Pleomorphomonas sp. PLEO: one gene and its partner. Each later gene encodes a partner of the first gene's protein in a complex. Links are inferred from orthologs where the notes say so. Each region holds a gene or a part of one and is shown on either strand. Other genes may lie near its edges.

What was found. The genes of interacting proteins can lie anywhere in the genome.
Region 2: the proteins of AB6N07_RS20225 (region 1) and xseA are in contact, whole or in part, in a cryo-EM structure (PDB 8TXR), measured with the Escherichia coli proteins. The link is inferred for Pleomorphomonas sp. PLEO from one-to-one orthologs.

Annotation. Positions count from the first base shown.
Region 1 is NZ_CP166625.1:4,360,745-4,363,444, forward strand. It holds AB6N07_RS20225 (exodeoxyribonuclease VII small subunit), read right to left. Parts: upstream 1,624-2,700; coding sequence 1,378-1,623; downstream 1-1,377. Other genes in the region: dxs (1-deoxy-D-xylulose-5-phosphate synthase), read right to left, coding at 1-1,208; pdxH (pyridoxamine 5'-phosphate oxidase), read right to left, coding at 1,644-2,252; AB6N07_RS20235 (DnaJ C-terminal domain-containing protein), read left to right, coding at 2,494-2,700. UniProt on the Escherichia coli protein: Bidirectionally degrades single-stranded DNA into large acid-insoluble oligonucleotides, which are then degraded further into small acid-soluble oligonucleotides.
Region 2 is NZ_CP166625.1:4,956,903-4,960,657, reverse strand. Bases 512-3,459 are described here. They hold xseA (exodeoxyribonuclease VII large subunit), read right to left. Parts: upstream 2,729-3,459; coding sequence 1,295-2,728; downstream 512-1,294. Other genes in these bases: AB6N07_RS22935 (glutamate--cysteine ligase), read right to left, coding at 2,840-3,459; AB6N07_RS22945 (diguanylate cyclase), read left to right, coding at 512-1,290. Outside these bases: more of AB6N07_RS22945, read left to right, coding at 1-511; more of AB6N07_RS22935, read right to left, coding at 3,460-3,755. UniProt on the Escherichia coli protein: Bidirectionally degrades single-stranded DNA into large acid-insoluble oligonucleotides, which are then degraded further into small acid-soluble oligonucleotides.

The DNA.
Region 1 (2,700 bases):
ACCTGATCGTAGGCACGTTGCAGGAAGGTGGAATAGATGGCGCAGAAAGGCTTCAGGCCTTCGGTTGCCATGCCCGCCGCGAAGGTCACCGCATGCTGTTCGGCGATGCCGACATCGAACATGCGATGGGGGAAGGCCTCGGCAAACAGGTCGAGCCCGGTGCCGGCCGGCATGGCGGCGGTAATGCCGACGATGCGCTCGTCACGCCGTCCCTCGTCGACCAGCGTCTCGCCAAACACCTGCGTATAACTCGGCGCATTGGCCTTGGGCTTCACTTGAGCGCCGGTCACCACGTCGAACCGGCTCACACCGTGATATTTATCGGCGGCTGCCTCGGCTGGCGGGTAGCCCTTGCCCTTCTTGGTGACGACGTGCAGCAGCACCGGCCCGTCCTTGGCGTTACGGACATTGCGCAGCACTGGCAGCAGATGAGACAGATTGTGCCCGTCGATGGGGCCGACATAATAGAAGCCCAGTTCCTCGAACAGTGTGCCGCCGGTTAGGAAGCCACGTGCGTATTCCTCGGCCCGCTGCGCCTTCTGCCGGAGGCCTTTCGGCAGGTTAAAGGCAAGCTGCTTCATCGCCTCGCGCAACGTGAGATAGGTGGGGCCGGAAACGAGGCGCGCCAGATAGGCGCTCATGGCGCCAGTCGGCGGAGCGATCGACATGTCGTTGTCGTTCAAGATAACCACGAGACGGCTGTCCATCGCACCAGCGTTGTTCATCGCCTCGTAGGCCATGCCGGCCGACATGGCGCCATCGCCGATGACGGCGATGACCTGATTGTCGCCGCCCTTCAAGTCGCGCGCCACTGCCATGCCAAGGCCGGCCGAGATCGACGTCGACGAATGGCCGGCGCCAAACGGATCGTAAACGCTCTCGGCGCGCTTGGTGAACCCGGAGAGGCCGCCGCCCTGGCGCAAAGTGCGGATGTCCGCACGTCGACCGGTCAGAATTTTATGCGGATAAGCCTGATGACCGACGTCCCAGATCAGCCGATCGCGCGGCGTGTCGAACACGGCGTGCAGCGCTACCGTCAGCTCGACGACGCCCAGCCCGGCGCCGAGATGGCCGCCGGTTGCCGACACTGCGTCGATCATCTCAGCGCGCACCTCGGATGCGAGCTGCTCAAGCTCGGCAACCGATAGTACCTTGAGATCATCCGGCGACGATATCTTGTCGAGGAGCGGGGTGGCGGGACGCGGCAATCCAAAAAATCCGTGAAACTACGAGGGCAAATCCCTCATCTTCAGATATCAGTCAATCACAGTGTCTTCAATTCGCAAGCGCGCTCTTTATTGAGCCCAATTGCGGCGAATGCACGAAATAAGTTTTGATATTAACCGCCGCCACCAAAACGGGTGGCGCCCCGGCTTATCATTCGCGGTCGAGCGGCTCGACGCCAGCGGCCGAGCCATCCCCGGCAATGCGGATCTTCTCCACCTTCGCCTCGGCGGCCTTCAGCAAACCGTCGCAGTGTTTGCGTATCGCGTCGCCACGCTCATAGATGGAAATGCTCTCCTCGAGCGGCACCGAACCCTGTTCGAGCCGGGCGACGATGCCCTCAAGTTCTTTCAGAGCCTGCTCGAAGCTAAGAGCACTGACGTCGGTAGCGGTAGTCATTGTCGGCGACCTTTCGTCGATCAGGGATAGAGGCGAGTCCGCGTCCAGCCGCCATTGCCGTCGGGCAGGAAGCGGACACGATCGTGCAGGCGGAACAGCCCGTCGCGCCAGAATTCGATGGCGGTCGGCGATACGCGCAGGCCCGACCAATAATCTGGCCGCGGCACCATACCGACACCGAACTTGAGACCCCATTCGGCCACCGCCTTTTCGAGAGCGAAGCGGCTTTCGAGTGGGCGTGACTGCTTGGAGGCCCAGGCTCCGATCCGGCTACCGCGATCGCGACTTTGGAAATAGGCGTCCGCCTCTTCCTTCGAAACTTCCGAGACGATGCCGCGCACGCGCACCTGCCGCCTGAGGCTTTTCCAGTGAAACAGAAGAGACGCCTTGCCGCTCTTCAGGATCTGCTCGCCCTTGGCTGAGCCGAAGTTGGTGTAGAAGACAAAGCCACGCTCGTCGAAGCCCTTGAGCAGCACCATGCGCGCATCCGGCAGCCCGTCCTCGTCGACGGTGGCAAGCGCCATGGCGTTGGGATCGCTCGGCTCGCTCTTCTCAGCCTCCTTCATCCAGCTGACGAACAACTGGTAGGGCTCTGAGGCTTCGGTGAAATCGGGCTCGGAACTGGACATTTTCTTCGGCGCCTCGTCATGCTGGCTGGCCGTGGGCCAGATTCGCGCAAGCGTCCGACCGGCATATAGCGACATCCCGGCCATCGACAACCTCCCAAGCGATCCCACCGAAAAGATTTTGTCAAAGCTGCGCGACCCGTATAATGGCACACTCTGGAACGGAACGTGATCGGGCATTACATGCTTGGCAGAACCTTGGCGCTATCGGGCGCCGTTATCCATTTGAAGAGGGCCAACCAGCATGCGTGATCCGTATGAGATCTTGGGCGTGCCTAAGAGCGCGGACGAAACGACGATCAAGAAGGCGTATCGCAAGCTTGCCAAGCAGCATCACCCCGATACCAACAAGAACGACCCGCGTTCCAAGGAACGCTTTTCCGAACTCAATTCGGCCTATGAAATCGTCGGCGACAAGGACAAGCGCCGCCAGTTCGACGCCGGCGAAATC
Region 2 (3,755 bases), 600 kb from region 1 along the record:
GACCTGCATCACCTCATCTATGTCGCCGTCACGCCCGATCCGACGCCCGCCTATCCCCACCAATTGCTCTATCAGCACGGTCCGGTCTTCTTCGCGGCGATGATCGCCATCTACTTTTTCATGTCGCTGACGGCCATCCGCACGATCTGGGCGGCAATTCATGCCCCGCAAGTGCACCGCGCTCAATTCATCGGTCTTCTCGTATCCGCAATGGTGCCATGGGTGGCCAATGCCGCCTACAATCTTGCAGGAATTCGCATTCTCGGATTTGATCCGACGCCGCTCGCCTATGTTGTGGTGCCGATGATCTACGGCATTCTGGTCAGCCGGAACCAATTCTTGTCGCTTGCGCCGGTAGCTATCAGCGCGGTGGTCTCCGCTCATCCCGATGGTATTCTCGTCGTATCCGCGAATGGCCTGATCGCCGAGGCCAATGCTGCCATGCGGACGATTTTCGACGGGAAACAACTGGTCGGCAAGGCCTTTGCCGAGCTGGGCACCACGTTCGGACCCATTGATCGCTCAAGTCTGTTCGGTGGCGGCGAATTTGTGCGCCGCTGGCAACGGGGCGAGCGGACCTACGAGGTGCGAACCGTGGTCGTCGACGCGGTCCGTCATTCCCAAAGCGTCGCTTACGTGCTGCGCGATATCACCGATTATCTGCGGGCTCAGGAGAGCCTGCATGTGTCGACTCGGCTGATGGAGGAGCGTCTCGAAGCCAACCTGCGTCTGCAGGAGCAACTTCACGAAATGGCGCACCGCGACAGTCTGACCGGCCTCAACAACCGGCGCATCCTCGAGAACATTTCTGACCGGCTGATCGATACCGCCGACGCTGTCGGACGGTCTCTGGTGGCTGTTTCCCTCGACCTTGATCACTTTAAACGGCTCAACGACACCTATGGTCATAAGGCCGGCGATGACGCCCTGGTGGCGATCGCGGGTGTCCTCAGCCGTTCGCTTCGTCCCGGCGAAGTGGCCGTGCGCATGGGTGGCGAGGAGTTTCTGGTGTTGATGCCTCACGCCGATATCGAAGAGGCTCGCGCCCGTGCCGAGGCTTGGCGGGCGGTTATCCGTGCCCAACCGGTGGTGACCAGCCAGGGGCCGGCCGAAATCACCTTTTCGGCGGGCATCTCGGCCTATCCGGATACCGCTGCGTCCTTTGAGCAGATGTTGCAACAGGCCGATAAGGCCGTCTATGCCGCCAAGCGCGCAGGACGCAACCGAGTTGTCGTCGCCCGCCCGCCGGGCGAATTGACTGATGGGCGGATACGCTCAGTCTTGTCTTGATCGGTCAGAAGAGATTGCCCTGATCGGCTGGGCCGGATTTCGTTTTCGGGCGGCGCGGCGTCGGCTTTGCGTCAGATGCGAGATGTGGTTCCTCGCCGACCCGGCCGTGGACCCGACCGTCGGAGAATTCAATCTCGATCGCCGCGCCTGCTGCGAGTCCGCCAGCGCGGAACACCGGCTTTCCCTCTTCGTCGCGTACCAGCGCATAGCCACGCCTCAGCGTCGCCATGTGGTTGACCGCGTCGAACACCGAATTCACCTGGTCGAGGCGTGCCCGCCGTCGAGCGATCAGTTCGGAGACCGCGCGGCCGCTACGCGCCGACAGTCCCGACAACCGCTCGGCCAGTTGTGCCTGGGTCCGGAGAAGGCTCGCCGGCGTGAGGCGGGCGGTGACACGCTCGAATTGCCGGGCGTGCAGCGTTGTGTTGGCAAGCAACGCCTTTGGCAGGGCATTGGCTACGGCGTCGAAGCGTTGGCGCGGCAGCGCCAGGATGTCGGAAGCGCGCGGCAGAGCACGCGCGGCCGACACAAGCCGCGTTCGCCGAAGATCGATCGCCCGAAGGCTGGCGCCGGTAAGCCGACGGCCGAGATCGTCGACGCGATCCATCAGCTCACGCCGTACCGGCACCACCATTTCGGCGGCCCCGGTCGGCGTCGGCGCGCGAACGTCGGCTGCGAGGTCGATCAGCGTCCAGTCGGTTTCATGGCCGACGGCGGAGACCAGCGGGATGTCGCTCGCCGCGGCGGCGCGTACCACAACCTCGTCATTGAAGCCCCACAGGTCTTCGAGACTGCCACCGCCGCGCGCCACGATGATGACATCCGGCCGCGGAATGGCGCCGCCCTCTGGCAATGCATTGAAGCCGGCAATACCGGCCGCCACCTCGGGGCCGCAGTTATCACCTTGCACCTTCACTGGCCAGATCAACACGTGCACCGGGAAGCGATCGGCAAGGCGATGCAGAATGTCTCGGATGACGGCACCGGTCGGCGAGGTAACGACGCCGACCACGCGCGGCAAATAGGGAAGAAGCTGCTTGCGCCCGGCATCGAACAGCCCCTCGGCGCCCAGCTTGCGTTTGCGCTCCTCAAGCAGCGCCATCAGCGCACCGGCACCGGCCGGTTCCAGCGCGTCGATGACGATCTGATATTTGGAGGAGTTTGGATAGGTGGTGAGCCGGCCAGTAGCAATCACCTCCATGCCTTCCTCAGGCTTGAAGCGCAATTTGCCCATCACGCCGCGCCAGACCACGGCCTCGATGCGAGCACCCTCGTCCTTCAAGGCAAAATAGGCATGTCCCGAGGAGTGTGGCCCCCGATAGCCGGAAATTTCACCGCGCACACGCACGAAGCCGAACTGATCCTCGACGCTGCGCTTGAGAGCGAAGGAAATCTCGGAAACCGTAAATTCGGCAGCGTTGGTAGGGGTCTCGGTCACCGATCATCGTCCGGCAAAATTGAGGCGAGCCGCGCGGCGACTCGGAAAACGTCGAGCGATCATGGCGACCGGAGGCGGGGGCGTCAAACGCCGGCCGCCGCCGGACATTGCTCAGAGGCAGCCGAGGTCGCCCATCGGCTGCATGTCGAGCGCGCAGAAGATGCCATCGAGGTTATTGCCGAATTTCTCCAGCAGCACCTCGGCCTCAGTCTTGCCTCGGTCGAGAATGATGTCGAGCGGCCGGAGATATTGTGTCTCGTCCTGACCGCAGCGGTTGATCTGGGCACGCCGCGTAAGACCCGCCCGCGATAGCGCCACCACCTCGCGACCGATATCGCGCACCGTCCGCCCGCCGATCTTCGCATTGAGCGCCAGCGTGGGTACGTCGTCACGCAAGCGCTGCCGCTCCTCGGTACTCCAGCCCTTGATGAGGTCCCAGGCAGCGTTGAGCGCGGCCTGGTCATAAAGCAGACCGACCCAGAAGGCCGGCAGCGCCAGGATGTGATCGGTAGAGCCGGAGTCGGCACCGCGCATTTCGAGATAGCGCTTGAGTCGCACCTCGGGGAACAAGGTGCCGAGGTGATTGTCCCAGTCGCCAATGGTTGGCTCGACACCGGGTAACCGGTTGCGGAAGGCGCCGGCCATGAACTGTCGGAAGGTGACCTCGGTGGCGCGATGATAGGTGTCGCCGCGCTTGACGAAATACATGGGTACATCAAGTGCCCACTCGACATAGCTCTCGAAGCCGAAGTTCTCCTCGAACACGAAGGGAACCATGCCCGCCCGTGCGTTGTCAGTGTCGCGCCAGATCTCGGAGCGTTCCGACAGGCGGCCGGTGGCCTTGCCGTCGAGATAGGGCGAGTTGGCAAACAGAGCCGTGGCGATCGGCTGCAGCGCAATCGACACCTGCATCTTGCGGCGCATGTCGGCTTCGGAGGAAAAGTCGAGGTTCACCTGCACGGTGGCGGTGCGGAACATCATGTCGAGGCCGCGCGTGCCGACGGTTGGCATGTAGTCGGCCATGATG